Regions from separate parts of the Streptomyces sp. NPDC051104 genome, predicted to be linked through region 1. Evidence: riboswitches for the same ligand, from Rfam matches in the RefSeq annotation. Region 1 holds a riboswitch; the other holds the start of a gene.

Region 1 (14,997 bases):
CCGGCCTTTTCACCATCGGCGACCTGGCCCGCGCCACCGGACTGACCGTGCGCACCATCCGCTACTGGTCGGACGAGGGCGTCCTGCCCCCGGTGGCCCGCTCCACGGGCGGCTACCGGCTGTACGACGCCGCGTCCGTGGCGCGCCTGGAGCTGATCCGGTCCCTGCGTGAACTGGGCCTCGGCCTGGCAGACGTGCGCGGAGTGCTGGCGGGCGAGCGGACGGTCGCGGAGGTGGCGGCCGCGCACGTGGCGGCCCTGGACGCGCAGATCCGGGCTCTGAAGGTGACCAGGGCGGTGCTGTCGACCGTGGCGCGACGGGGTTCGAGTGCGGAGGAGATGACTCTGATGAACAAACTGGCGCGGCTGTCGGCGGCCGAGCGGCAGAGGATCGTGAAGGAGTTCGTGGACGAGATGCTCCACGGGCTGGACACCGTGGACCCGGAGATCCGGGAGCGGATGCGCCGTACGGCGGCCGACCTGCCCGACGACCCGACGCCCGAGCAGGTCGACGCCTGGGTGGAGCTGGCCGAGATGATGCAGGACCCGCAGTTCCGGGCGCAGATGCGGAGGGCGGCCGAGTTCAACGCGGCCGACCGGGGGCCCGACGTCCCCGCCGGAGCGTCCCTGTGGTTCGCCAAACGACTCGTCGAACGGGCGGGCGGCGCCCGGGAGCGGGGCATCTCGCCCGAGGCGCCCGAGGCCGACGCCGTGCTGCGGGACCTGCTCGGCGACACCGACCGGGCCGCTGTGCTGGAACGCATGGAGGCGGCCTTCGACGAGCGGGTCGCGCGCTACCGCGAACTGCTGTCCATCGTCAACGACCAGCCCCAGCCTCCACACCAGGAGGAGTTCGCGTGGGTGGTCGCCGCACTGAGGGCTCGCGCGGGCCGTTAGTCTGACCTGCGTCAGTACGACGACACGACAGAACGAACGCGACACAAAAGGGGCGGACCGGTGGCGGACATCGAGGAAGCACGCAAGCACTTCGCACGGATCGACGCGGACGGTGACGGTTTCATCACCGCCGCCGAGTTCAAGACCGCCCTGGCTCAGGAGGGCGACTGGAACGTCACCGAGGCGGTGGCCGACGCCATCATCAAGTCCCGCGACCTCGACGGCGACAAGGTCCTGTCCTTCGACGAGTTCTGGGCGCACCTGAGCAAGTGACGCGACACGGGGCGCCGGCCGTGCGGGCCGGCACCCCCTTCGTCGTCCCGGGTCTCACCGACGGACGTCACCCGTTCGCCCGCGGACCGGAACAGTCCGCCGTGTCCGGTGGTTGGGGACAGCCGAAAGAGGCTGTGCACGAACACCGATCCCCGGAAGGGGCGAGACGAGTCATGAAGATCGGCATCATCGGCGCGGGCAACATCGGCGGCAACCTCACCCGGCGGCTCACCGCCCTCGGCCACGACGTCTCCGTCGCCAACTCCCGCGGCCCGCACACGCTCACCGAACTCGCCGAGGAGACGGGCGCGACCCCCGTCACGGTCGACGAGGCGGCCCGCGGCGCCGAGGCCGTCGTGATCACGATCCCGGTGAAGGCCGTACCGGACCTGCCGTCCGGGCTGCTGGACGGCGCGGCGGAGGGCGTCGCCGTGATCGACACCGGCAACTACTACCCGCAGCAGCGGGACGGGAGGATCGCGGCGATCGAGGACGAGGGCCTCACCGAGAGCCGCTGGACCGAACGGCAGATCGGCCACCCCGTGATCAAGGCCTTCAACGGCACCTACGCCCAGGACCTCCTGGAGCGCCCCCGCCCGGCCGGCGCCCCCGACCGCATGGCCCTCCCGGTGGCGGGTGACGACGAGTCGGCGAAGGCGAAGGTCAGGGGCCTGATCGAGGAGCTCGGCTTCGACACGGTGGACGCGGGCGGCATCGACGACTCCTGGCGCCAGCAGCCCGGCACCCCGGTGTACGGTCTGCGCGCCGGCGTCGACGAGGTCACCAAGGCGCTGGAGCAGGCGTCGCCCGAGCGCCCTGCGGAGTTCCGCGCGTAGGCGTCGCCTCATGGAAGCGGGCCGGTGGCGATCAGGCGTCCCCGGCCCACTCCTTGAGCGCCGCCTTGCTGGAGAAGTTCGCCACGTTCCGGTCCACCGGGTCCGATGTGTACTGGTGGAAACGCCACGGTGCCTCGATACGGGGCTTGCCCGCTGTGACGTAGTCGGCGATCCACAGGCCGTCCCCGGCGTAGGACGTGGTGTCGACGGTCAGCCAGAAGTGGCGGTTGGCGTAGAGGAGCACGCGGTTGTCCGGGCGGAGCTGCTTCACCTTGCGGATGAAGGCGTCCTTCTCCGCGTTGCTCGCGTGCGTCCCGTCGCCGGTGGTCTCCCAGTCCACGGCGAGCAGATCGCCCGCCCTCTCCGGAGCCTTGCCGACGAAGTACTCGGCCTGGGCGGTGATGTCACCCGGCCACAGGAAGTGGTAGAAGCCGACCACGCAGCCGGCGTCCCGGGCGGTCTTCGTCTGGGCGGAGAGTTTCGGGTTCACATACGAACGCCCCTCCGTCGCCTTGATGAAGACGAAGGAGAGGTCGTCCGTGTCGTACGCGGAGGACTGGTACGCGCTGACGTCGATGCCTCGCAGCATGGGGGCTCCCTGAAGAGGTAGTGGGGGGAACAGACATCGACACGGATCGATGCCTGTTGTCACCTTTGTACGGGTGGTATGCCCCCTGCGTTCGGACGTCAGCCCCGGTCGGCCGCCGAACTGAGGACCGACGCCGACTTCGCCGCCCAGTCGGAGGTGATCACACTGGCGTGGTCGTGGGCGAGCAGCGACAGGCGTGCCGCGACCTCGGCGTCCGTCGGGTTGGTGGACGAGATCGCCGGGGCGACGCCGGCCGCGTCGGTCATGATCAGGATGTAGTGGTCGGTGTCGTACCAGGACGTGTCGTAGCCGTTGTTGACGTACGTCGCCGCGTCCCCGTCGAAGAACACGAACCACGGGCGGATGGAGGCGTCGTAGCGGCTGGTGCGCGGGTCGCCGGACGCCGCGCCGAGGGCCGCGGGGAAGGCCTGAGCCTTGGAGATGCTGCCGGCGGCGTACAGGTCGCGCAGGTAGTCGCCGTACTCCCGGTCGGTCCAGTAGTGGTCGAACGGGTTGTTCATCTCGACCGTGCCGGGGATGAGTTCGAAGACGACCTTGCCCTTGAGGGAGTCCCGGGACGGCCAGGCGTTCGCCTTCGCGGCGGCGTCGAGCGTGGAATAGGAGGAGCCGAGCAGGTCGGACGGCTTGTAGACGATGCTGCCGAGCTTCTGCTGCACCAGCGCGTCGAATTCGTCGGGTCCGAGGCCGCCGTTGTTGTTGAAGCCGTTCTTCATCTCCACCTTGAAGACGATCGGCCGGTGGTCGGGGTGCAACTGGTGCCAGGCCGCGATGTTGTCGAGGCAGCTGCCGAGGTCCTGGTTGCGGTTCTTGCTGTACAGCTCGCTCGGGCTCTTCGCGGCCTCGCAGTTGTTGTCGTCGCCGAACGGATTGCTGTGACTGACCCGCCAGCGCTTGCTGATGCTGTCGGTGTAGACGTCCAGTTCCAGAAGTGAGGCCCCCGAGTCGAGGGCCTGAGCGAAGTAGGTGTACTTGTCCTTCTCGTACGCGTTGTGCGTCCCGATCGTGGTCGCGTCCGCGAACGTGGGCGACGCCGCGTGGGCGTTCCCCGGCACCACCATCAGCATCGCGGCGGCACCCAGCAGCGCCGCCGACCGTCTCACCACACGCATGGGCCAACTTCCCTTCGCTGTCGCCGAGTTGGCGGCAGCGTAAGAGAGAGTGGTTACCGTGTGGTAGCCCCTGGAGGAACCGCAGGGACTGGAAAAACAAGAATCACGTCAGATCGGATGGCGCCTCAGCACTCGATGATGTTGACCGCCAGCCCGCCCCGCGCCGTCTCCTTGTACTTGACGCTCATGTCCGCGCCGGTCTCCTTCATCGTCTTGATGACCTTGTCGAGGGAGACCTTGTGCGAGCCGTCGCCGCGCATCGCCATCCGGGCCGCCGTGACCGCCTTCACCGCGGCCATGCCGTTGCGTTCGATGCACGGGATCTGGACCAGACCGCCGACCGGGTCGCAGGTCAGGCCGAGGTTGTGCTCCATGCCGATCTCGGCCGCGTTCTCCACCTGCTCGGGGGTGCCGCCCAGCACCTCCGCCAGCGCGCCCGCCGCCATGGAGCAGGCCGAGCCGACCTCGCCCTGGCAGCCGACCTCCGCGCCGGAGATCGACGCGTTCTCCTTGAAGAGCATGCCGATCGCTCCGGCGGCCAGCAGGAAGCGCACGACCCCGTCCTCGTCCGCGCCGGGCACGAAGTTGATGTAGTAGTGCAGGACCGCCGGGATGATGCCCGCGGCACCGTTCGTGGGGGCGGTCACGACCCGGCCGCCGGCCGCGTTCTCCTCGTTCACCGCCATCGCGTAGAGCGTGATCCACTCCATCGCGCGGGCCGTCGCGTCGCCCTCGGCGCGCAGCTGGCGCGCGGTGACGGCCGCGCGGCGGCGCACCTTCAGGCCGCCGGGGAGGATGCCCTCCCGGGACATGCCCCGCGCCACGCACGCCTCCATGACCCGCCAGATGTCCAGCAGTCCGGAGCGGATCTCCTCCTCCGAACGCCACGCCCGCTCGTTCTCCAGCATCAGTGAGGAGATCGACAGTCCCGTTTCCTTCGTCAGCCGCAGCAGCTCGTCGCCCGTGCGGAAGGGGTACTTCAGGACCGTGTCGTCGAGCTTGATGCGGTCGGCGCCCACCGCGTCCTCGTCCACGACGAAGCCGCCGCCGACCGAGTAGTACGTCTTGGAGAGCAGCTCCTTGCCCTCGGCGTCGTACGCCCAGATCGTCATGCCGTTGGCGTGGTACGGCAGCGCCTTGCGGCGGTGCAGGATCAGGTCGTCCTCGAAGGAGAACGGGATCTCGTGCTCGCCGAGGAGCTTCAGACGGCCCTTCGCCTTGATCGCCTCCACCCGCTCGTCGGCCGTCTCGACGTCCACCGTGCGCGGGGAGGCGCCCTCCAGGCCGAGCAGGACCGCCTTCGGGGTGCCGTGACCGTGGCCGGTCGCGCCGAGGGAGCCGTACAGCTCGCAGCGCAGGGACGCCACCGACGCCAGCAGGTCCTCGTTGCCCAGCCGGAGGGCGAACATGCGGGCCGCGCGCATCGGGCCGACCGTGTGGGAGCTGGACGGGCCGATGCCGATCGAGAACAAGTCGAAGACCGAGACGGCCACGGGTGACTCCTCACTACGGGGGTGGTGCAAAAGGGGGTGGTACAGGTGTGCGGGCACCGCGCACGCAGGTACTCCCAGTGTGCGCGGTGCCCCGCAAAAGGTGACTTACTTGTTCAGCCCCGGGTACAGCGGGTGCTTCTCGGCCAGGGCCTTGACCCGGGCCTTGAGCCCCTCCGCGTCGCAGGACGGCTTCAGCGTCTCGGCGATGACGTCCGCGACCTCCGCGAAGTCCTCGGCCGTGAAGCCGCGGGTCGCCAGGGCCGGCGTGCCGATGCGCAGGCCCGAGGTGACCATCGGCGGGCGCGGGTCGTTCGGGACCGCGTTGCGGTTGACCGTGATGCCGACCTCGTGCAGGCGGTCCTCGGCCTGCTGCCCGTCCAGCTCCGAGTCGCGCAGGTCGACCAGGATCAGATGCACGTCCGTGCCACCGGTCAGGACGTTCACGCCGGCCTCGCGCGCGTCGGCGGCCGTCAGCCGCTCGGCGAGGATCTTCGCGCCCTCGACCGTACGGCGCTGGCGCTCGCGGAACTCCTCCGACGCGGCGACCTTGAAGGACACCGCCTTGGCCGCGATCACGTGCTCCAGGGGGCCGCCCTGGAAGCCAGGGAAGACGGAAGAGTTCAGCTTCTTCGCGAAGTCCTTCTTCGCGAGGATGATGCCGCCGCGGGGACCGCCCAGCGTCTTGTGGGTGGTGGAGGTGACGACATCGGCGTACTCCACCGGGTTCGGGTGCAGGCCCGCCGCGACCAGACCGGCGAAGTGCGCCATGTCCACCCACAGGTACGCCTCGACCTCGTCAGCGATCCGGCGGAACTCGGCGAAGTCCAGCTGCCGCGGGTACGCCGACCAGCCCGCGATGATCACCTTCGGGCGGTGCTCCTTGGCGAGCCGCTCGACCTCGGCCATGTCGACCAGGCCGGTCTCGTCCACGTGGTAGGCGACCACGTCGAACTGCCTGCCCGAGAAGTTCAGCCGCATCCCGTGGGTCAGGTGGCCGCCGTGCGCCAGGTCCAGGCCGAGGATGGTGTCGCCGGGCTGGGCCAGCGCGAACAGGGCGGCCTGGTTGGCGGAGGCGCCGGAGTGGGGCTGCACATTGGCGTATTCGGCGCCGAACAGCTCCTTGATCCGGTCGATGGCGATCTGCTCGGTGACGTCGACGTGCTCGCAGCCGCCGTAGTAGCGGCGGCCGGGGTAGCCCTCGGCGTACTTGTTGGTGAGGACCGAGCCCTGCGCCTCCATGACCGCCAGCGGGGCGAAGTTCTCGGAGGCGATCATCTCGAGGGTGGACTGCTGGCGGTGCAGCTCGGCGTCGACCGCTGCGGCGACCTCAGGGTCGAGCTCGTGCAGGGACGTGTTCAGAAGGGTCATCTGCGGGTGCGCTCCTCAGCCGGCGATGTGGGCGTCGTACTCGTCGGCGGACAGCAGGTCGGCCGGCTCCTCGGACACGCGCACCTTGAACAGCCAGCCGCCCTCGAACGGCTCGGAGTTCACCAGCGACGGGTCGTTGACCACGTCCTCGTTGACCTCCGTGATCTCGCCGGTGACCGGGGAGTACAGGTCGCTGACCGACTTGGTCGACTCCAGCTCGCCGCAGGTCTCGCCCGCGGTCACCGTGTCACCGACCTCCGGGAGCTGGACGAAGACGACGTCGCCGAGCGCGTTGGCCGCGTGCTCCGTGATGCCGACCGTCGCGACGCCGTCCTCGGCGTCCGACAGCCACTCGTGCTCCTTGCTGTAGCGCAGCTGCTGGGGGTTGCTCATGGCCTGAATTCTCCTGTACGCGGGGGAGTGGTGGTGAAGGGAGTACTGCTGGAGACGTGCGTGAGCACGGCGGAGGTGCGCGGGATCACGCCACCTGTCCGCCGAGTGCCTACTTCTGGCGCTTGTAGAACGGCAGCGCCACGACCTCGTGCGGCTCGTGGCTGCCCCGGATGTCCACCCCGACCCCGGGCGTGCCCGGCGCGGAGTGCGCGGCGTCGACGTACGCCATCGCGATCGGCCTGCCCAGCGTCGGGGAGGGCGCCCCGGAGGTGACCTCGCCGATCACCTCGCCGCCCGCGACGACCGGGTACCCGGCCCGCGGCACGCGGCGGCCCTCGGCGACCAGGCCGACGAGGACGCGCGGCGGGTTCTCCTCAGCACGGGCCGCGGCCTCCTCCAGCGCGGCACGCCCCACGAAGTCGCCCTCCTTGTCGAACTTCACCACCCGGCCGAGCCCAGCGTCGAAGGGCGTCAGCGAGGTGCTCAGCTCGTGCCCGTACAGCGGCATGCCCGCCTCCAGGCGCAGCGTGTCCCGGCAGGAGAGCCCGCAGGGGGTCAGACCGGCGGGCGCGCCCGCCTCGGTCAGCGCCTGCCACAGCTTCTCGGCGTGCTCCGGCGCGACGAACAGCTCGAAGCCGTCCTCGCCGGTGTAGCCGGTGCGCGCGATGAGGGCGGGGACGCCCGCCACCGTGCCGGGCAGGCCCGCGTAGTACTTCAGGCCGTCGAGATCGGCGATGGGGGCACCTCCCTGGTCGAGCGAAGTCGAGACCTTGGGGGAGAGGGACTTCAGGATGCCGGGGGACTCCGGGCCCTGGACGGCGATCAGCGCGTACGCGTCCCGGTCGTCGCGCACCGCGGCGGCGAAGCCCGCTGCACGCTCGGTCAGCGCGTCGAGGACCACCTGGGCGTTGGAGGCGTTGGCGACGACCATGTACTCGGCCTCGGCCAGCCGGTAGACGATCAGGTCGTCCAGGATGCCGCCGTCCTCCTGGCAGATCATGGTGTAGCGGGCGCGGCCCACGCGGACGGAGGCGATGTCGCCGGCGAGCGCGTGGTTGAGGAACCGGTCCGCCTCCGGCCCGGTCACCGTGATCTCGCCCATGTGCGAGAGGTCGAACAGCCCCGCCTTGGTACGGACGGCGACGTGCTCGTCGCGCTCGGAGCCGTACCTGAGGGGCATGTCCCAGCCGGCGAAGTCGGTCATCGTCGCGCCGAGCGAACGATGCAGGGCATCGAGCGCGGTGCGGCGCAGGGGGCTACTGCTCATCGGTTGTGCTCCCAGGGCGTGGGTCCCCCCGCGCGAGCGAATTCGAGCGTGGGGGAGGGCGAGGTCGGTCCTCCCCATCTGTCATCGGAACCTGAGAGGTTCGCCATGAACGCCCGCACGGCGGGGCGTCACGGCTTGCACCTTGGGTGGAGCCACCGAGAAGCGGCCCGCTTTCCAGATGTGCCTCGCCCGCGCGGTATCGGGGCCTGAGAGATTCAAGGGAGGGACTTGCTCCTTCGGCGCCCGGGCCCACGTACGTACCCCGTACGTCCCCGGAACTCTCCCGCGCGGATTCAAGCGGCCGGTATGCAGTTGGCGCGCACATCATTGCACGCCTCGCCCGATCGTGGCAGGCCGCGTGGCAACCGGCCCGGGGCCGCCCCCGTGGCCGGCTTCCGGACGTATCTGTGACCGGCTTGTGGCAGTACGCGAACGCCACCGGGAGAAACCGTCCATTACCTTCTCTTTACACTCGGCGGGGATGGGACTTCCTGACCGCAAGGGAGGACGATCACGGTGGACAGGACGACGGCGTACGCCATGACCACGGGCATCGCGGTACCCCGACAGCCCGCAGCCCCGGCCCGGGAGGCCGGCGCGCCGGTGCCGGCGCCGGTGGTCCGCGACCTGCGCGACCGCGGGGGCCACAGCCCGTACGGGCTCACCTTCGGCGCCCGCGACCTCGTCGTGGTCACCGGCCTGCCCGGCAGCGGCAAGTCCACGCTCATGCGGCGCACGGTGCGCGGCGCCCGCGTCGACTCCCAGGACACCCGCGACCGCTGGGACGCCCGCCTGGCCCGCTTCCTGCCGTACGGGGCCTACCGTCCGCTGGTCCGCCTCGCGCACTACGCGGGCCTGCGCCGCGCCGTGCGCGCCGGCACCGGAGTCGTCGTGCACGACTGCGGCACCCAGACCTGGGTGCGCACCTGGCTGGCCCGCGAGGCCCGGCGCCGCGGCGGCACGCTGCATCTGGTCCTGCTCGACGTCACCCCCGACACGGCCCTGGACGGTCAGCGCGAGCGGGGCCGAGGCGTCTCCGGGTACGCCTTCCTGCGCCACCGCCGCGCCACCCGCCGGCTGCTGCGCGCCGTCGAGCGGGGCCGGCTCCCGCAGGGCTGCGGCTCGGCGGTCCTGCTCGACCGGGACGCGGCGGACGTACTGCGCCGGATCGACTTCGCGGACGCTGCGGAAGCAGCGGAATGAATCGCGGTGCCCGCGCACCCGTTAGCCTTTTGGCCACACCAGTGGTACTCGGCAGGCGGTAGGCAGATGGACATCCCGGCGGACCTTCCCGCGGACTTCCCGGCACAGGCGCACCCCCATCCGCACGGCGGATGGCCGGGCAACGAGCTGGAGGAGGTGCTCTCCGCCTCGCTCGGCATCCCCTCGGCGGGCGGCCGGATCATCGAGGTGCTCGGCCGCAGCTTCCTGTGGGTGCCGCTGCCGAACGGCGGTGGCCCGCACAGCGGCCCCCTCGACCTGCCCACGCTGGAGATCGAGGGCCAGGCGTACGTCCCGGTGTTCAGCTCGGAGGAGCAGTTCCGCCACGCCGCCGGCGGTCACATGTCGTACACCATCGCGCCCGCCGCCGAGTTCGCCCGCGGGCTGCCCCCGCAGGTCGGCATCGCGGTCAACCCGGGCGGCGTGGTCGGCATACCCCTGCCCCCGGACGCGGTGGCCGAGCTGTGCCGCGTCGGACGCACCCCGCTGGACGGCCCCACGACCGGCGGCCGCGTCCGCCTCTTCGAACCGGACTGGCAGGACGACCCGGTGGACTTCCTCGCCGCCGCGTCCGCCGAGTTCACGGCGACCGGCGTGGTCCTCACGGCACGCCGCTGCCTCGCCGCCATCGAGACGGCGGACCCGGTGCTGTTCATCGGCGTGGAGCTCTCCCAGTGGGAGGGCGACCTCCGCACCCTCCCCATGGACGCCCTGGGCCGCGCCCTGGCCAAGGTGGCGGTCAAGTGGCCGGTCAACCTGGTCCTCCTGGACGTGGCCCAGGACCCGGTGGCCGACTGGATGAGAGAGAACGTCCGGCCGTTCCACCAGCAGGGGTACTGAGCAGGGCACCCCGTCAGGGGCGCCCTGCTCAGGGGCGCGGGGAACTGCGCGCCCAGCCACGAACGACCCGCACCCGCCGGCCGGCAGCAGCCCCGAGCTCTCAGGCACCCGCGGCCGGCGGCAGCCACCGCGCACCGGCTGTCAGCGGACCCGCCTAACCTGGTTTCATATGCGGAGCACATCGTCAGCGAAGGGGCGGTAAAGGGTGAGCGGGGTGAGCGCGAGCGGCACCACGGCCGGCCAGGTCGAACACATGCTGCGCCAGGTGACGCCCGGGCGTTACGACGCCTACGAGGCGCTCCTTCGCGCGCTGGCCACCCCGTCCACCGGCAGGGTCTGGATGCTGCTCTGGCACGGCCAGGCCGGCTCGCCCGACGCCCAGTACGCGACCATGGAAGTGGACGGCCACGGCTACACGCCGTGCGTCACCTCGGCACAGGAGCTCTCGGCCAGCGGCTGGACCCGCTCCTACGAGGTGATCGACGGCGCCGACGTGGCCCGCGCCCTCTATCCCGGCCACTACGGCCTGTGGCTGAACCCGCACGCGCCCGGCGGTGGCGTCGGCATCCCCTGGCTGGACCTGCGCCGCATCGCCGTCGGCCTGGAGCACCAGCCCGCGGGCCCCCTCAGGCTGTCCGAACCGGCCATCGAGATCCCGCAGTTCTACGCCCTGCTCACCCAGAACGCCCACCGCACCCCCGCCGTGCGCTCCCTGCGCCGCGCCTGGGTGCAACCCGCCCTCGGCGCCCCGTACCTGGCGATCGGCCTGGACGTCTACGACACTTCACCGGCCGCCGTCGACTCGGTGAGGACGATGATGCAGCAGTCGGTCACGGCCGTCCCGGAGGGCCTGCCGGTGTCGACGGTCGCGCTGTCCGACGAGGACGACCCGGTGGCGATGTGGCTGCGCGTCAACTCCCGTCCCTTCTACGACCGCGAGGCCCACGCCCCGGCACCGGCCCCTGCGGCGGGCGGCTACGGCTATCCGCCGGCGCGCGGGGCGTACTGAGTCCGTACTTCCCGTGCGGAGGACTGGCCTCGGCACCCGGAGCCCTTCTTCGCGCGTAGATGAGGGTGAATGGTCCCTCAATCAGGCGATGTTGTCCTGTTTGTCGACGTCCGCACGGCGTTACCCGCCGTCCGGATAACGGATCTCCCCAGTCCGCATCACGTTTATGCATCCTTTCACCGTCAAGTCTGGCGCTTGATCGCAGCGACGCTGAAGACTCCCGACTCAAGCGCGAGATGGAGATCTCGTGATCGATGGCAAGTCGACAAAGCCGCAAACCGCGGCAGGCGCAGGCCGGTCACCACCGGCGAGAGGGGTCGCTCACCGTGACCGCACCGATCGAGACCACCGGGGCGGCAGCCGAGGCACGGCCGGAGGCTGTGCTGGCGGGTGCCGGTAAGGGGCAGATCGAAGGTCGTTCCCTGGGGCAGATCGCCTGGTCCCGGTTCAAGCGGGACCGAGTCGCCGTGGCCGGCGGCGTCATCGTGATCCTGCTGATCGTCCTGGCGACCCTCTCCCGCCCCATCCAGGCCATGTTCGGCCTGGACCCCAACGCCTTCCACCAGGACCTGATCGTCCCCGACACATCCCTGCCCAAGGGCGGCTGGGGCGGTATGAGTTTGGATCACCCGCTGGGCGTCGACCCGAAGTTCGGCCGGGACATCGCCACCCGCATCCTCGAGGGCTCCTGGGTCTCCCTGGTCGTCGCCTTCGGCGCCACGATCCTGTCCAACGTGATCGGCGCGGTCATGGGTGTCGTCGCGGGCTACTACGGCGGCCGTGTCGACTCGATCGTCAGCCGGCTGATGGACATCTTCCTCGCCTTCCCCCTGCTGCTGTTCGCCATCGCCATCTCCGCCACCCTCCAGGGCGGCGCCTTCGGCCTGAACGGACTGCCGCTGCACCTGAGCGTGCTCATCTTCGTGATCGGCTTCTTCAACTGGCCCTACCTGGGCCGGATCGTGCGCGGCCAGACCCTCGCCCTGCGTGAGCGCGAGTTCGTCGACGCCGCCCGCGGTATGGGCGCCAAGGGCCCGTACATCCTGTTCCGTGAGCTGATGCCCAACCTGGTCGGTCCGATCATCGTCTACTCGACGCTGCTCATCCCGACCAACATCCTCTTCGAGGCGTCCCTGAGCTTCCTGGGCGTCGGCATCCAGCCCCCGCAGGCCTCCTGGGGCGGCATGCTCCGGGACGCGGTCACCTACTACCAGGTCGATCCCCAGTACATGATCGTGCCCGGGCTCGCCATCTTCATCACCGTCCTGGCGTTCAACCTGCTCGGCGACGGTCTCCGCGACGCTCTCGACCCCCGCAGCCGCTAGGCACCCCGAGAGCCCATCAAGTTTCCGATCAATGGAGGGGAAGCAGACCACCATGCGAAGGTCAGCACTGGCCGCGGTTGCGGCCATCGGCTCCGCCAGCCTGCTACTCGCAGCCTGCAGCAAGGCCGATGACAACAAGGACAACCCGAAGGCGGCCGGTGCGAACGCGGCGACCAAGGGTGTCGTCAACGCGTCCGACAAGAAGGGCGGCACGGTCGTCTACGAGATGTCGGACGTGCCGGACTCGTTCGACCCGGGCAACACGTACTACGCGTACATGTACAACTTCAGCCGGCTCTACGCACGCCCGCTGATGACCTTCGAGCCCGCCCCGGGCGAGAAGGGCAACACCCTCGTCCCGGACCTCGCCGCGAGCAAGGGCGTCTCCAGTGAAGGCGGCAAGACCTGGACGTACAAGCTGCGTTCGGGCCTGAAGTACCAGGACGGCACGCCGATCACCTCGAAGGACGTCAAGTACGCCGTCGAGCGGTCGAACTTCGCGCGTGACGTGCTCTCGCTCGGCCCCAACTACTTCCAGCAGTTCATGAAGGACGGCGACAAGTACAAGGGTCCGTACAAGGACAAGGACCCCAAGGGCCTGTCCTCGATCGAGACGCCGGACGACACCACGATCGTCTTCCACCTGAACCGCCCGTTCCAGGAGTTCGACTACCTGGTCGCCGCGCCGCAGACGGCTCCGGTGCCGCAGTCCAAGGACGACGGCGTCGACTACGTCAAGCACATCGTGTCCTCCGGCTCCTACCAGTTCCAGAGCTATCAGGAGGGCAAGCAGGTCGTCCTGGTTCCCAACAAGAACTGGGACCCGAAGACCGACCCGCTGCGCAAGCAGCTGGCGAGCAAGATCGTCGTCAACCTGAAGGTCAACGCCGAGACCATCGACAAGGACCTCCAGTCCGGCGATGCCACGGCGGAACTCACCGGTAACGGTGTCCAGGCCTCGACCCAGGCGAGCCTGCTCAACTCCGCGGACGGCAAGGCCAGCACCGACAACACCTACGGTGGCCGCCTCGTCTACGCGGCGATCAACACCAAGGCCAAGCCGTTCGACAACGTCGAGTGCCGCAAGGCCGTCGAGTACGCCATCGACAAGGTCGCCGTGCAGACGGCGCAGGGCGGCCCGATCCGCGGTGACATCGCCTCCACCGTCCTGCCGCCGGACATCACCGGCTACCAGAAGGCCGACGCCTACCCGAGCCCGGGCAACAAGGGCGACGTGACCAAGGCCAAGGAGCACCTGAAGGCCTGCGGCAAGACGTCGATCACGACCAACATCACTGCGCGTTCCGACCGTCAGCAGGAGGTCGACGCGGCCACGGCGATTATCAGCTCGCTGAAGAAGGTCGGCATCAACGCGACGCTGAAGCAGTACCCGCAGGGCAAGTACTTCACCGACTACGCGGGTGTGCCGAAGTTCACCGAGCAGCAGAACATCGGCATCATGATGATGCAGTGGGGCGCCGACTGGCCCTCCGGCTACGGCTTCCTGCAGCAGATCCTGAACAGCAAGGCGATCAGCCAGTCCGGCAACACCAACCTGTCGCAGTACAGCAACAGCAAGGTCGACGACATGCTGGCGCAGGCGATCGCGGAGCCGGACGTGGCCAAGCGCAACGCCCTGTACGCGCAGATCGACAAGCAGACGATGGACGACGCCGTTCTCGTTCCGCTGACCTACTTCAAGGTCCTGCTGTACCGCTCGCCGTACGCCACCAACGTGGTCTCCACGGCCGCCTTCAGCGGTCAGTACGACTACCTCAACCTCGGCACCACGAAGAAGTAGCAGCCCCGGAAGGCAGGTGAAGGCATTGGTGCCCGCGGGCTCCCCGCCCGCGGGCACCAGCGCCGTCCCCCGTGATCTCGTACATCCTCCGCCGGACGCTCGCGGCAGTGATCCTGCTGCTGGTCGTCACCGCGGTCACCTTCGCCATCTTCTTCCTGCTGCCGCGACTCGCCGGCCAGACGACGGACCAGCTGGCGCAGCAGTACCTCGGCAAGAGCCCGTCGAAGGCGGACATCGTCGCGGTCAAGCACAACCTCGGTCTGGACCAGCCCGTCTACGTCCAGTACTGGCACTTCGTCAAGGGGATCGTGGCCGGTGCCGACTACAACATCGGCCCCACCACGGTGCGCTGCGACGCACCCTGCTTCGGCTACTCGTTCAAGACGCATGAGGCGGTCTGGCCGCAGCTCACCTCCCGCCTTCCGGTGACCATCTCGCTGGCCGCCGGCGCCGCCGTGCTGTGGCTGGTCTCGGGTGTCGTCGTCGGTGTCATCTCCGCGCTCAAGCCGCGCTCGATCTTCGACCGCACCTTCATGGGCGTCGCACTCGCCGGTGT
Region 2 (14,997 bases), on a different contig from region 1:
TCGACCCTGCTCGGTCTCACCTGGCGCGGCATTCTGCCTCTTTGGCTGACCGGGGTACTGGTGGCGCGAGAGCTGGTTCTGCTGGTGATGGTGGGCATCCTCAGGCGTCACGGCTATCCGCCGCCTCAGGTGAACTTCCTCGGGAAGGCCGCCACCTTCAACCTTATGTACGCCTTCCCGCTGCTGCTCCTCAGTGACGGAACTGGATGGATCGCGTCACTCGCTGCTATTTTCGGATGGGCGTTCGCCGGATGGGGTACAACGCTCTATTGGTGGGCAGGAGTCCTCTACGTGGTCCAAGTCCGCCGACTTGTCAGGGCGGACGCCGTGGCCGATTCAGCCCACTGATTGCCCGCCGCGCGCGGCTCGATGGCCCGCCCAGGGAAACTGCGGGACAATCTAGACGGGTGAAGTCGGCTGGACCGTCGTCTCTTGGAGGAGGACGCTTCCGACATGAAGGCCGTCGTGATGGCCGGAGGCGAAGGCACGCGCCTTCGCCCCATGACCTCGAGCATGCCCAAGCCGCTCCTGCCGGTGGCCAACAGGCCGATCATGGAGCATGTGCTGCGGCTACTCAAAAGGCATGGGCTCAACGAGACCGTCGTAACCGTGCAGTTCCTGGCTTCACTCGTCAAGAACTACTTCGGTGACGGCGAAGAGCTCGGTATGGAGCTCACATATGCCAACGAGGAGAAGCCACTCGGTACCGCCGGGAGCGTCAAGAACGCCGAGGAAGCACTCAAGGACGACGCGTTCCTGGTGATCTCCGGTGACGCCCTGACCGACTTCGACCTCACCGATCTGATCAATTTCCACAAGGAAAAGGGCGCCCTGGTCACCGTCTGTCTGACGCGTGTGCCCAACCCGCTGGAATTCGGCATCACCATCGTCGACGACGAGGGAAAGGTCGAGCGCTTCCTGGAGAAGCCGACGTGGGGCCAGGTCTTCTCCGACACCGTGAACACGGGCATCTACGTCATGGAGCCCGAGGTCTTCGACTACGTCGAACCCGACGTTCCGGTCGACTGGTCCGGCGATGTCTTCCCGCAGCTGATGAAGGAGGGCAAGCCGGTCTACGGCTATGTCGCCGAGGGCTACTGGGAGGACGTCGGCACCCACGAGAGCTATGTGAAGGCCCAGGCCGACGTCCTTGAGGGCAAGGTCGACGTCGAGATCGACGGCTTCGAGATCTCCCCGGGCGTCTGGGTCGCGGAGGGCGCGGAGGTACACCCCGACGCCGTGCTGCGGGGGCCGCTCTACATCGGTGATTACGCCAAGGTGGAGGCCGGCGCCGAAATACGGGAACACACCGTCGTCGGTTCGAACGTGGTGGTGAAGAGCGGGGCGTTTCTGCACAAGGCCGTCGTCCACGACAACGTGTACATCGGCCAGCACAGCAATCTGCGGGGCTGTGTGGTCGGCAAGAACACCGACATCATGCGAGCGGCCCGGATCGAGGACGGCGCGGTGATCGGCGATGAGTGCCTCATCGGCGAGGAATCCATCGTCCAGGGCAACGTACGGGTGTACCCGTTCAAGACCATCGAGGCCGGTGCCTTCGTCAACACCTCGGTGATCTGGGAGTCCCGCGGACAGGCACACCTCTTCGGCGCCCGCGGTGTGTCCGGCATCCTGAACGTGGAGATCACCCCGGAGCTGGCCGTACGGCTGGCCGGCGCGTATGCCACCACCCTCAAGAAGGGTTCGACGGTCACCACGGCACGTGACCACTCCCGTGGCGCGCGTGCGCTGAAGCGCGCGGTCATCTCGGCGCTCCAGGCCAGCGCCATCGACGTACGGGACCTGGAGAACGTACCGCTGCCCGTGGCTCGGCAGCAGACCGCGCGAGGCAGCGCCGGCGGCATCATGATCCGGACGTCGCCCGGTGTGCCGGACTCCGTCGACATCATGTTCTTCGACGGGCAGGGCGCCGACCTGTCCCAGGCCGGTCAGCGCAAACTTGACCGGGTGTTCGCGCGGCAGGAGTACCGGCGGGCCTTCCCGGGTGAGATCGGGGACCTGTACTTCCCGTCCAGCGTCTTCGACTCGTACACCGGTTCGCTGTTGCGGAGCGTCGACACCACGGGGATCGCCGAGTCGGGCCTCAAGGTCGTCGTGGATGCCTCGAACGGCAGTGCCGGGCTGGTTCTCCCCAGCCTGCTCGGCAAGCTCGGCGTGGACTCCCTGACGATCAACCCCGGACTGGACGAGTCCCGGCCCACCGAGTCCGCGGAAGCGCGGCGGGCGGGGCTGGTGCGGCTCGGTGAGATCGTCGCCTCGTCGGGGGCCGCGTTCGGCGTCAGGTTCGACCCCGTCGGTGAGCGGCTGTCGCTCGTCGACGAGAAGGGACGCATCGTCGAGGACGACCGGGCGCTGCTGGTGATGCTCGATCTCGTGGCCGCCGAGCGGCGCAGCGGGCGGGTGGCGCTGCCGGTGACGACGACGAGGATCGCCGAGCAGGTGGCGGCGTACCACGGGACGCAGGTAGAGTGGACGACCACCTCGCCCGACGACCTCACCCGCGTGGGCCGCGACGAGTCGACGATCTTCGGCGGCGACGGCCGTGGCGGATTCATCGTGCCGGAGTTCAGCAGCGTCTTCGACGGCACGGCCGCGTTCGTACGGCTGATCGGGCTGGTGGCGCGGACCCAGCTCACCCTCAGCCAGATCGACGCGCGGATTCCGCGGGCGCACGTCCTCAAGCGCGATCTCGCGACTCCGTGGGCCGTCAAGGGACTGGTGATGCGCCGGGTCGTGGAGGCTGCAGGCGACCGGTTCGTGGACACGACCGACGGCGTAAGGGTCGTGGAGACCGACGGGCGTTGGGTGCTGGTGCTGCCAGACCCGGCCGAGGCCGTCACCCACTTGTGGGCCGAAGGGCCCGACGACGCCTCCGCGCAGGCCCTTCTGGACGAGTGGTCGACCGTCGTGGACAGCGCCGGACGGTAAAACACGCGGCACGCGCGCGTGCCGGACGAGTGTCCCCCAAGGGGGCCTGTCCGGCACGCGTGTGGGGCCATTCGGAGGTAGCGCGCGCGACGTGCGACGATGTGCGGCATGCCGCAGCCGCCCCCCGTTCGGAGCACACCGACGCGCCCCTCGCGCCCGGACGCCTCCATGTCGTTGCTCACCAACGTCATGGACCACAGCCTCGACGACGGATACGCCCAGGCTGCTGCCCGGAAGGGATCCGAGGGTGCTGCGGGCATGCCCAGAACGGTGCGGGCGAAGCTCGGTCTCGCGGCAGGGCTCGTGCTCGCCGCCCTGGTGGTGACGGTGGGCGCCGCGCAGGCGCGGATCGCCGCGCCGACGGTCGCCAAGGAGCGTCAGGAACTCATCGACCGCATCCAGCGCGAGACCGCCGCCGCGGACAAGCTCGAGGGCACGGTCGACAGGCTGCGCGACGACGTGAGCGCACGGCAGCGCGCGGCCCTGCGGCAGGACGGGAGCGGCGACCCGGCCGACCTGGTGGGGATCCTGTCGGGCGCCGTCGCGGTGCACGGTCCTGGGGTGAAGCTCGTCGTCGACGACGCCAAGGAAGCCACCACGGGTGGCGACGGCAACCCGCGTGAGACCTCGGGGTTCTCCGACACCGGGCGCGTACGCGACCGGGACATGCAGCGCGTCGTCAACGGGCTGTGGGAGTCGGGTGCCGAGGCGATCGCGATCAACGGGCAGCGGCTGACCGCCCTGTCGGCGATCAGGGCCGCGGGTGACGCGATACTGGTGGACAACAGGCCGCTGGTGCCGCCGTACACGGTGCTCGCGGTGGGGGACGGGGCACGGCTCAGCACGCGGTTCCAGAACAGCGCCGACGGGCTCTACCTGCACGCGCTGCAGGACAACTACGGGATCCGGACCGGCATCTCCACCGAGGGTGACATCCGGCTGCCCGCCGCCCCCAGTGTGATCGTACGAACAGCACAACCGAGTACAGAGAAGGGCACATCGTGATCGCGGTACTGGGCCTCGTCGTCGGAGTGGTGGTCGGCCTGTTGGTCCGGCCCGAGGTCCCGGCGGTCGTCGAGCCTTACCTTCCGATTGCCGTCGTGGCGGCGCTGGACGCCGTGTTCGGTGGTCTGCGGGCCATGCTCGACGGCATCTTCGACGACAAGGTCTTCGTGGTGTCGTTCCTGTCCAATGTGGTGGTGGCGGCGCTGATCGTGTTCCTGGGCGACAAGTTGGGCGTCGGCGCGCAGCTGTCCACCGGCGTGGTGGTCGTCCTAGGCATCCGCATCTTCTCCAACGCGGCGGCGATCCGCCGGCATGTTTTCCGGGCGTGAGGCCGATGAGCAACGAGGACGAGACGACCGAGCCGCCGCAGACCTCCGAGCACCGGCTGCGCAGGGAACTGCCCGAGGAGGTGCCGGCCGCGGCCCCCGAGACGTCGGGGACGGCGGACGACGAGCAGGCCACCGGACTGACCGGCCGTCAGCGCCTGGTGCAGGGACTGTGGCCGCCGCGCGTCACCCGTGCCCAACTCATCGTCGCCGTGCTGCTGTTCGGCCTCGGCTTCGGCCTGGCCGTCCAGGTCGCCTCCAACAGCGACGGCAGCAGTGCCCTGCGCGGCGCGCGCCAAGAGGATCTTGTGCGCATCCTCGATGAACTCGACGACCGTACGCAGCGTCTTCAGGACGAGAAGCAGGGTCTCGAGGATCAGCGGGCCGAGTTGGAGAACAGCTCGGACCGGGCCGAGGAGGCCCGCAAGCAGACCGCCGAGAAGGAGAAGCAACTCGGCATCCTGGCGGGCACGGTGGCCGCCGAAGGACCCGGGATCACCATGACGGTCCAGGACACGAAGGGGACGGTCCAGGCGGACATGCTGCTCGACGCGATCCAGGAGCTGCGCGCGGCCGGCGCGGAGGCGATAGAGGTGAACGGCGTACGGGTCGTCGCCGGCACCTACCTGGCGGACGCCGGGAAAGGTGTCAGCGTCGACGGGAACAAGATCACCCAGCCCTACCGTTTCAAGGTCATCGGCAAACCGCAGGACCTCGAACCGGCGCTCAACATCCCCGGAGGCGTGGTGCAGACTCTCGAGAAGGAGCAGGCCATAGTCACCGTGGAGCGTTCCACGAAGATCGTCGTGGACGCCTTGCGAGCGGCGAAGCGGCCTGACTACGCTCGGTCGTCCTCCCAGTGAACCGGGGGTGCATGGAGGCCGTCCGGCAGGGGCATGAGGTTGCGGGGGGTCGGCGCACCGATTGGGTGGTGCGTGGTGGAAACTGTCTGGTGGAAACGGACGTTGTGAGGATGTCCGGGTCGGCCGGTGTATGCAATCAGGGTTCGTCCTGCCCCACGGGCGGGTCTGTTTCGGTCAAGGGGAATCGCCCGTGAAGTTGTTTGCGAAGTTGTTCGGCAAGAGCGCGCGAGAGGGCAGCGACAACGCGACTGCCCGCCATCGCGCACAGCCGGGAGACGCGGAGGGCCAGCGGCCGCTGTTCCGCGATCAGGTCAGTGGTCCGGGTGGTCACATTTCCGGAGGTCAGGGCGCGCCGTATGTTGACCCTGCCGCGTCCGACGGCATAGGTTTCGGGGGCATGTCGGCCCTGGTGTGCACGCGGTGCGGTCACCGCAACGCGGAGAACAGCCGCTTCTGCTCCAACTGCGGTGCGCCGCTGCGGGCCGGGGCGGTCCCGGAGCGTGCGTCGGAGACGACGTCCACGATCTCCATCTCGGGCCTGGAGGCCTACGACGCGGAGGCCACCGGCCAGACGCCGGTGCCGACGCTGTCGCCCGAGGCACAGGCGGCCGTGGAGGCGCTGCCGTTCGGCTCGGCGCTCCTGGTGGTGCGCCGGGGCCCGAACTCGGGCAGCCGCTTCCTGCTGGACAGCGACCTGACCACGGCGGGGCGTCATCCGCAGAGCGACATCTTCCTGGACGACGTGACGGTCTCGCGCCGCCACGTCGAGTTCCGCCGGGGCCCGGACGGCATGTTCACGGTCGCCGACGTCGGCAGCCTCAACGGCACGTACGTCAACCGCGAGCGCATCGACCAGGTCGCGCTCCACAACGGCGACGAGGTGCAGATCGGCAAGTACAGGCTGGTCTTCTACGCGAGCCAGCGGGGCATCTGACCCGCGCGGGGAAGGGTCCATGCTTCACACACCGAGCGGCGGTGCCGACAGCGGCACCGCCGCGGCGGACGGCCGGCTGATGAGCATCGGCACGGTGCTGAACGTGCTGCGAGAGGAGTTCCCCGAAGTCTCCATCTCCAAGATCCGTTTCCTGGAGTCCGAAGGGCTCATCGAGCCGCAGCGGACCTCTTCGGGGTACCGCAAGTTCAGTGCGCGTGACGTCGAGCGGCTCGGCCAGGTGCTGAGGATGCAGCGGGACCACTATCTTCCGCTGAAGGTGATCCGCGAGCACCTGGACGCCCTGGAGCGGGGCGAGGAGGTACGGCTGCCGTCCCTGGGCCGGCCCGGGGAGACCGGCGAGGGCGAGTTGCTCGGAGACCTCCTGGGCGAGCCCGAGAGCCCCGCGGCCGCCCGGATCGGCCGCGAGGAGCTGCTGGCGGCGGCCGGGATCGGTGCCGAGCAGCTTCAGGAGTGGGAGTCGTACGGGCTGCTAGCGCCGCTGCCGGACGGCACGTACGAAGCCGAGGCGATCACCGTGGCCACTCTCGTGGTGGAACTGGGACGGCACGGCATCGAGCCACGTCATCTGCGCGCGGTGAAGGCCGCCGCAGACCGCGAGGCCGGCTTGGTGGACCAGGTGGTGGCCCCGCTGCGCCGCCACCGCAATCCACAGACCAGGGCGCATGCCGAGGCCCGTACGAAGGAGCTCGCGGGGCTCGCGGTGAAACTGCACGCGGCGCTGGTGCAGTCCGCGCTGGGCGTGCGGCTGCCCTGATCCGGGCGTTCGCCGTGGGCGGATCGGCCAGGCGTTCTGTGCCCGACTACCCAAACATCCCGAGCACGGCCTAGGGTTGCTGTGTGAACGAGCTCGATGTCGTAGGTGTCCGGGTCGAGATGCCCTCCAACCAGCCGATCGTGCTCCTGCGTGAAGTGGGAGGCGACCGCTACCTCCCCATCTGGATCGGCCCCGGGGAGGCGACGGCCATCGCGTTCGCCCAGCAGGGCATGGCCCCCGCGCGACCTCTGACGCACGACTTGTTCAAGGACGTGCTGGAGGCCGTCGGGCAGGAGCTCACGGAAGTGCGCATCACGGATCTGCGTGAAGGCGTCTTCTACGCGGAGCTGGTCTTCGCCAGCGGTGTCGAGGTGAGCGCCCGCCCGTCCGACGCCATAGCGCTCGCGCTGCGCACCGGCACGCCGATCTACGGCAGTGACGGGGTGCTGGACGACGCGGGGATCGCCATCCCGGACGAGCAGGAGGACGAGGTCGAGAAGTTCCGCGAGTTCCTCGATCAGATCTCACCGGAGGACTTCGGGACCAGCAACCAGTGACGGTCCCTCCGGGGGTTGGGCCCACGGGCGACGCGGCGCCCGCGGCTTGCCCGTCGTGTCTCTGCGGCGCCGCTCGCGGGGCACGGGCTCGAGCGCGCCGACCGCGGTGTGGGCTTGCGCACTGCGCTGAAGGGGATGGCCCAGGGCACGAAGCCGTGGGGTGCCGGGAGCCGCCAGGACGCGTCTGGCCGTCGGGGTGTGACAAAGAGGCAGGCGGCCGGGGCCGCGGCCCTAGAGGGGCCGCGAGAGCATTCGGCTAGTCTTTCCCCGCGGGAGGGCACGGGAAACCACTCCTAGGGTGATTATCACTCGGCGTGCCGAGTGTGGCGATCGTTGACGCACCCGTGGTGACTGCCTACCGTCGAGAAGGCAGGTCAAGGACGGAGGTCGGCGTGAGAAGCAGCGGCGGCGGTACGGCTGGGGGTGTCCCTGGACGCAGTCTGGGGGAGAGCGGCCCGTACCGGCTTCACGGCAACGCGGCCGGCTCCGCCCCTCAGCGGCCGACGCCCGTGCCGGGCGGCGGAGGGGCGGCTTCCGAGGACATCGGCTATCGCGGTCCCACGGCGTGCGCCGCCGCGGGCATCACCTACCGGCAGTTGGACTACTGGGCCAGGACCGGTCTGGTCGAACCCAGCGTGCGCCCCGCCTACGGGTCGGGGACGCAGCGGTTGTACAGCTTCCGCGATGTCGTCGTCCTGAAGATCGTCAAGCGTTTCCTCGACACCGGAGTGTCCCTGCAGAACATCCGTACCGCGGTCCAGCACCTCAGGGAGCGAGGCTTCCGCGACCTGGAGCGGATGACGCTGATGAGCGACGGTGCGACGGTCTACGAGTGCACGTCCCCGGACGAGGTCCACGCCCTGCTCCAGGGCGGGCAGGGCATCTTCGGCATCGCCGTGGGCGTCGTGTGGCGGGACGTGGAGAACGCGCTGTCGCAGATGCACGGTGAGCGTGTCGACACGGGCGAGACGATCGTGGGCCACAACCCGGCCGACGAGCTGGCGCGGCGGCGCAACCGGGCGGTCTGAGAGGCAGGCCGCGGCAGGGCCGCATTGTCAGTGGTGTAGGGCAGCATCGGAGATGTGAGAACCGCGCCGACCATCCTGCACCTCGACATGGATGCCTTCTACGCCTCGGTGGAGCAGGCGGCCAAGCCGAGCCTGCGCGGGAAGGCCGTGATCGTGGGCGGGCTGGGGCCGCGTGGAGTGGTGGCCACGGCGTCGTACGAGGCACGGGTCTTCGGGGTGCACTCGGCGATGCCCATGGCCCAGGCACGCCGGCTCGCGCCCAACGCCGCGTATCTGGTGCCGCGCTTCGGGATCTACCGCAGGATCAGCGAGCAGGTGATGTCCCTGTTGCGGGGTCTGTCGCCGCTGGTGGAGCCGTTGAGCCTGGACGAGGCCTTCGTGGATCTGGAGGCCGGGGGAGCAGCCTGGGACGAGGAGTCGGCGCGAGGGGTCGGCGTGAAGCTGCGCGCGGACATCCGGACCGCCACCGGGCTGACGGGGTCCGTGGGACTCGCCGCCTCCAAGATGCTCGCCAAGATCGCCTCGGAGCAGGCCAAGCCGGACGGCCTGGTACTGATACGGCCGGGTACCGAGCGCGCGCTGCTCGGTCCGCTGCCGGTGCGCACGCTGCCGGGGGTCGGCCCGGCGACCGGTGACCACCTGCGGCGGGCCGGGATCACCACGATCGACGAGATCGCCGAGGCGGGCGAGGACGAGCTCGTACGGCTGCTCGGCAAGGCGCACGGGCAGGCGCTGTACGCGATGGCGCTGGCGCACGACGAGCGGCCGGTGGTCGCCGAGCGGGAGGCCAAGTCGGTGTCCGTCGAGGACACGTACGACGTCGACATCCACGACCGGCTGCGGATCGGCCTGGAGGTGCAGCGGCTGGCGGACCGGTGTGTGCGCAGGCTGCGGGACGCCGGGTTGTCGGGGCGGACCATCGTGCTGAAGGTGCGGAGATACGACTTCTCCACCCTGACCCGGTCCGAGACCCTGAGGGGGCCCACGGACGATCCCGCGGTGGTGCGGGAGGCGGCGGCGCGGCTGCTGGAGCCCGTGGACACGACCGGCGGGGTACGGCTGCTGGGTGTGGGCGTCAGCGGACTCGCCGACTACACACAGGAGGACCTGTTCGCGCAGGCCCACCTGGCGGCGGCGGAGGCCACGACGGAGGAGAGACCGGAGGCGGAGGAGCCCCTGGCCGAAGAGCCGGCGGCGCCACCCGAGCGGGTCTGGCTCGCGGGGCACGACGTCCGTCATGCCGAGTACGGGCCGGGATGGGTGCAGGGCAGCGGGCTGGGCAGGGTGACCGTACGGTTCGAGACACCGCAGTCGGAGCCGGGCCGGGTCCGCACGTTCAGCGTCGGCGACCCTCAGCTGGAGCCGGCGGACCCGCTGCCCCTGGTGCCCGACGCCTCAGAGATCGCGGAGCGCCCGGCCCCCACGGGCACGGGCGCCTGACACCGGTGAGCAGGCACGGAAGTCTGCCGCCGACCCGTCACGTCTCGTCCGACCCCGCCAAACGGCCGAAGTCACGGTCCGGCGGCGGCGGTGCCGAGACGTCCAGGCCGTAGTGGTGGTAGAGCTGCAGTTCCTGTCCGGGGGACAGGTGGCGGCCGACGCCGAAGTCGGGGGCCTCCTTGATCAGGGCGCGTTCGAAGGGGACGTACAGCGCGCCCTCGACCAGCTCGCTGGGCTCCAGGGGGACGAACGCGTCCCTGCCGAACAGGCCGGTCCGTATGGCCGCCCACTCCGGTGCACCCGTCGCGTCGTCGAGGTACACCTCGTCGACGGTGCCGATCTTGTGGCCATTGCGGTCGAACGCCTTGCGGCCGATCAGATTCCGCGGATCGATGTCGGTCTGCACGGTCCCTCCAACTGGTCGCAACCCATCCGTAAGCACTACGAAAGAGCACATTCGGGAAGGTGGCCACTTGAAGATTCCCGCGCAGGCTGCCGACTCATCCTCGCTGGTAGTCTGGCAAGCGGCCGTTGACCCCGTGCGGGAGAGTCCTCCGGAGCGATCCGGAGGCGCCGAAGGAGCAAATCCTCCCCGGAATCTCTCAGGCCCAGGTACCGCACGGACGAGGTCACTCTGGAAAGCAGGGCGGGTGTCGACGGCTTCCGCTCTCACCGACGGTGAAAGCCGGCGAGCCTTCGGGCGGACCGGTGAAGCTCTCAGGTCGAGATGACAGAGGGGGAGGCCGTCGGGGTACCCGCGCCGTGGTGCCCCTCGAAGGTCGCGTCAGACCAGGAGGCCTCCGCAATGACCGCCCAGCGCATTCCGCTCTCCGAGCTCGAACAGGGCACTCCGTTCGAGCACCGCCACATCGGGCCCGACCAGGAGGCGCGGGCCAAGATGCTCGCGCAGGTCGGCTACGGCTCCCTCGACGAGCTGACCGCCGCCGCGGTGCCCGATGTGATCAAGAACGCCGACGCCCTGGACCTGCCGGGCGCGCGCACCGAGGCCGAGGTGCTGGCCGAGCTGCGCTCCCTCGCCGACCGCAACCAGGTCCTGGACTCCATGATCGGTCTCGGCTACTACGGGACCTTCACGCCCCCGGTGATCCTTCGGAACGTGATGGAGAACCCCGCCTGGTACACCGCGTACACGCCCTACCAGCCGGAGATCTCCCAGGGCCGGCTGGAGGCCCTGCTCAACTTCCAGACCATGGTCGCCGACCTCACCGGCCTGCCGACCTCCGGTGCCTCCCTGCTCGACGAGGGCACGGCCGCCGCCGAGGCCATGGCGCTGTCCCGGCGCATGGGCAAGAACAAGAAGGGCCTGTTCCTGGTCGACGCGGACGCGCTGCCGCAGACCATCGCCGTGATTCAGACCCGCGCCGAGCCCACCGGTGTCGAGGTCGTCGTCGCCGACCTCAGCGCCGGCATCCCGGCCGAGGTCGCCGAGCGGGAGATCAACGGCGTACTGATCCAGTACCCGGGCGCCTCCGGTGCCGTACGCGACATCAAGCCCCTCATCGACCAGGCCCATCAGCTGGGCGCCCTCGTCACCGTCGCCGCCGACCTGCTCGCGCTGACCCTGCTGAAGTCGCCCGGCGAGCTCGGCGCCGACATCGCCGTCGGCACCACCCAGCGCTTCGGCGTCCCGATGGGCTTCGGCGGCCCGCACGCGGGCTACATGGCGGTGCACGAGAAGTTCGCCCGCAGCCTGCCCGGCCGGCTCGTGGGAGTCTCCGTGGACGCCGACGGCCACAGGGCGTACCGGCTCGCCCTGCAGACGCGCGAGCAGCACATCCGCCGCGAGAAGGCGACCAGCAACATCTGCACCGCGCAGGTGCTGCTCGCCGTGATGGCCGGGATGTACGCCGTGTACCACGGGCCCGAGGGCCTGCGGAACATCGCCCGGCGCACCCACCGGTACACCGCGGTCCTCGCCGCGGGCCTGACGGCCGGCGGGGTCGAGGTCGTCCACGGCACCTATTTCGACACCGTCACCGCCCGGGTCCCGGGGCGGGCCGCCGACGTCGTCGCCGCCGCCCGCGAGAACGGCGTCAACCTGCGCCTCGTCGACGCCGACCACGTCTCGGCCGCCTGCGACGAGACCACCGGCCGGGCCCAGCTGCGCGCGGTGTGGACCGCGTTCGGCGTCGGGGGCGACATCGACGCGCTGGACGCCACCATCGAGGACGCGCTCCCGCAGACCCTGCTCCGCAGCGACGACTACCTCACCCACCCGGTGTTCCACCAGCACCGCTCCGAGACCGCGATGCTGCGCTACCTGCGCAGGCTGGCCGACCGTGACTACGCGCTCGACCGCGGCATGATCCCGCTGGGCTCCTGCACCATGAAGCTCAACGCGACCACGGAGATGGAGCCGGTCACCTGGCCCGAGTTCGGTCAGCTGCACCCGTTCGCGCCCGCCGAGCAGGCCCAGGGCTACCTCACGCTCATCCACGAGCTGGAGGAACGTCTCGCCGAGGTCACCGGCTACGACAAGGTCTCCCTCCAGCCCAACGCCGGCTCCCAGGGCGAGCTGGCAGGTCTGCTGGCCGTGCGCGGCTACCACCGCGCCAACGGCGACGACCAGCGCACCGTCTGCCTCATCCCGTCCTCCGCGCACGGCACCAACGCCGCCAGCGCCGTCATGGCCGGGATGAAGGTCGTCGTGGTGAAGACCGCCGAGGACGGCGAGATCGACGTCGAGGACCTGCGGGCCAAGATCGAGCAGTACCGCGACGAGCTGTCGGTACTGATGATCACGTACCCGTCCACGCACGGCGTGTTCGAGGAGCACGTCGCCGACATCTGCGCGGCGGTGCACGAGGCGGGCGGGCAGGTCTACGTCGACGGCGCCAACCTGAACGCGCTGGTCGGCCTGGCCAAGCCGGGCCACTTCGGTGGCGACGTCTCGCACCTGAACCTGCACAAGACGTTCTGCATCCCGCACGGCGGCGGTGGTCCGGGCGTCGGCCCGGTGGCGGTCCGCGAGCACCTGGCGCCGTATCTGCCGAACCACCCGCTGCAGCCCGAGGCCGGTCCGCAGACGGGCGTGGGCCCGATCTCGGCCGCCCCCTGGGGCTCCGCGGGCATCCTGCCGATCTCCTGGGCGTACGTCCGGCTCATGGGCGGCGAAGGCCTCAAGCGCGCCACGCAGGTGGCCGTGCTGTCCGCGAACTACATCGCCAGGCGTCTGGAGCCGCACTACCCGGTCCTCTACACCGGCCCCGGCGGCCTGGTCGCGCACGAGTGCATCATCGACCTGCGGCCGCTGACCAAGGCGACCGGCGTGACCGTGGACGACGTCGCCAAGCGGCTCATCGACTACGGCTTCCACGCGCCGACGATGTCGTTCCCGGTGGCCGGCACGCTGATGATCGAGCCCACCGAGTCGGAGGACCTGGCCGAGCTGGACCGGTTCTGCGACGCGATGATCGCCATCCGTGCGGAGATCGAGAAGGTCGGCTCGGGCGAGTGGCCCGCGGAGGACAACCCGCTGAGCAACGCGCCGCACACGGCGGCGGCGCTGGGCGGGGAGTGGAAGCACGCCTACACCCGTGAGGAGGCCGTCTTCCCGGCCGGTGTGTCGGCCGCGGACAAGTACTGGCCGCCGGTGCGCCGCATCGACCAGGCCTTCGGCGACCGGAACCTGGTCTGCTCCTGCCCGCCGCTGGACGCCTACGAGGAGTGATCACCCTCGGACATGCGTCGGGGCCGGTGCGGAGCGTGTGTCTCCGGCCGGCCCCTCGTGTGTCGGGGCAGCGGATGCCCTGGTGCGCACTCAGGCGGCTGTCATCACCTGGTCGGTGCCCAGCGGGCGGTGCGGGGCGATGATCTGGCCGTCCGGCAGAAGCTCACCGGTGTCCTCGAACAGGAGCACGCCGTTGCACAGCAGGCTCCATCCCTGCTCCGGGTGGTGCACCACGAGACGGGCGGACTCCCGGTCGGCGGATTCGGCGGTCGGGCACGGTGGCTGGTGCTGGCACATGGTGGTGGGGATCTTTCGCTCTGTCGGTATGTGTGAGATGGCTGTCGTGTCTGTCCTGCGGCTCGTGATGTCGCTCATCGCCGCCCCCCGTCGGTGATACGTCGGTCAGGAACCCAGTGTTGCCCCACGGGCGTCGATCCGCAGGGATTTGGCAGCACCGCTCCTCACAGGTTCATGACGCATCCCCCGCCCGGACGGTTCAGCCCGGCCGCACGGTCACTTCGGATGGTTCGCGGTGGCCGGAAGGGGCTAGTCCGTATGGGCCGACCCGCACGTCATCCCTCGTAAGAGCGTGATCGGGCACGAACGAGCGAGGGGGCGGGGGGTGTTCGATGGCCCGAACATGTGCCGTGCCCCGCGGCCGTTTCCGGCGGCGGGGCACGGTGAGAGGAGACCCGGAAGCTAAGCGGGCTGGCCGAGCAGCGGGGTGCGGGTGACCCGGAGGGTCAGGATCGGCAGGAGGTCGGCGACGCGGTGCGGGCGGTGCGCCGCGATGCCGGGCGGCGCCGGGGCGAGCGGTACCAGGAGGTCGTTCGCGGCCGGGTGGCCCGTCGCGCCGTCGGCCGTGCAGTCGCCGTGCAGCCACAGGGTGAGCATGTACAGCTCCGGCACGGACAGCAGCCGGGCCTGGTAGGGCTCGGTCAGCGAGGCTTCCGCCTGGAGCACGGCGCGCTCGGTCGCGGCGACGTACGGGCCCTCGAAGAAGTGCGAGAAGGCCCAGCCGTCGGGCGTCAGCATGGTTTCGGCGGCGGCCACGGCCCGGCCCCCGGAGCGGATGAGGAATCGCCACCCGGCGAGCCGGGTGGCTGATGCGCCGGCCGGGGTGATCCGGTCCAGGACATGGACGGGCAGCGGAAGTTCGGGGGTCGCGGGTCCCTGGGCCGTGCGCAGGGAGGGGGTGGGAGCCTCCCGTACCGCGGTGGGGGAACCGAGTGCCGTGAGGACGGAGCGGAGAGCGGGCGCGGGAGCCGGAGGGACATGCAGCTGCATGGTGGGTCGCCTCTCATTCGACAGGCAAAGGGGCACGAGGGCGCGGTGGGCGGGCGGACGGCGCTGTCAGCTCTCGGGGTCAGAGGGAGGGAAGGGGGTAACCGAGCCCGGACGAATGGCGGCGCTTTGACGACAGGGCCCG

Evidence for each region. Region 1 has a riboswitch for glycine ahead of gcvT (glycine cleavage system aminomethyltransferase GcvT). Riboswitches for the same ligand answer to the same signal wherever they lie in the genome.
Region 2: linked by a shared signal. The riboswitch ahead of gcvP (aminomethyl-transferring glycine dehydrogenase) and the one ahead of gcvT (glycine cleavage system aminomethyltransferase GcvT) in region 1 are both predicted to bind glycine.

The regions. Positions count from the first base shown of each region.
Region 1 is NZ_JBFBBS010000031.1:37,244-52,240, reverse strand. It holds gene AB0N14_RS30255 (MerR family transcriptional regulator) at 1-896, shown strand, start outside; gene AB0N14_RS30250 (EF-hand domain-containing protein) at 957-1,169, shown strand; gene AB0N14_RS30245 (NAD(P)-binding domain-containing protein) at 1,343-2,005, shown strand; gene AB0N14_RS30240 (GH25 family lysozyme) at 2,037-2,594, opposite strand; gene AB0N14_RS30235 (phosphatidylinositol-specific phospholipase C domain-containing protein) at 2,693-3,724, opposite strand; gene AB0N14_RS30230 (L-serine ammonia-lyase) at 3,850-5,217, opposite strand; gene glyA (serine hydroxymethyltransferase) at 5,323-6,585, opposite strand; gene gcvH (glycine cleavage system protein GcvH) at 6,601-6,978, opposite strand; gene gcvT (glycine cleavage system aminomethyltransferase GcvT) at 7,088-8,245, opposite strand; glycine riboswitch at 8,430-8,541, opposite strand; gene AB0N14_RS30210 (AAA family ATPase) at 8,756-9,448, shown strand; gene AB0N14_RS30205 (enhanced serine sensitivity protein SseB) at 9,515-10,306, shown strand; gene AB0N14_RS30200 (enhanced serine sensitivity protein SseB C-terminal domain-containing protein) at 10,521-11,315, shown strand; gene AB0N14_RS30195 (ABC transporter permease) at 11,642-12,640, shown strand; gene AB0N14_RS30190 (ABC transporter substrate-binding protein) at 12,693-14,441, shown strand; gene AB0N14_RS30185 (ABC transporter permease) at 14,513-14,997, shown strand, end outside.
Region 2 is NZ_JBFBBS010000061.1:477-15,473, forward strand. It holds gene AB0N14_RS36930 (CDP-alcohol phosphatidyltransferase family protein) at 1-348, shown strand, start outside; gene AB0N14_RS36935 (mannose-1-phosphate guanyltransferase) at 454-2,949, shown strand; gene AB0N14_RS36940 (DUF881 domain-containing protein) at 3,058-3,954, shown strand; gene AB0N14_RS36945 (small basic family protein) at 3,951-4,283, shown strand; gene AB0N14_RS36950 (DUF881 domain-containing protein) at 4,289-5,143, shown strand; gene AB0N14_RS36955 (FHA domain-containing protein) at 5,205-6,077, shown strand; gene AB0N14_RS36960 (MerR family transcriptional regulator) at 6,097-6,852, shown strand; gene AB0N14_RS36965 (bifunctional nuclease family protein) at 6,936-7,409, shown strand; gene AB0N14_RS36970 (MerR family transcriptional regulator) at 7,802-8,437, shown strand; gene AB0N14_RS36975 (DNA polymerase IV) at 8,492-9,877, shown strand; gene AB0N14_RS36980 (PRC-barrel domain-containing protein) at 9,915-10,283, opposite strand; glycine riboswitch at 10,410-10,505, shown strand; gene gcvP (aminomethyl-transferring glycine dehydrogenase) at 10,683-13,568, shown strand; gene AB0N14_RS36990 (DUF5999 family protein) at 13,659-13,865, opposite strand; gene AB0N14_RS36995 (hypothetical protein) at 14,268-14,855, opposite strand.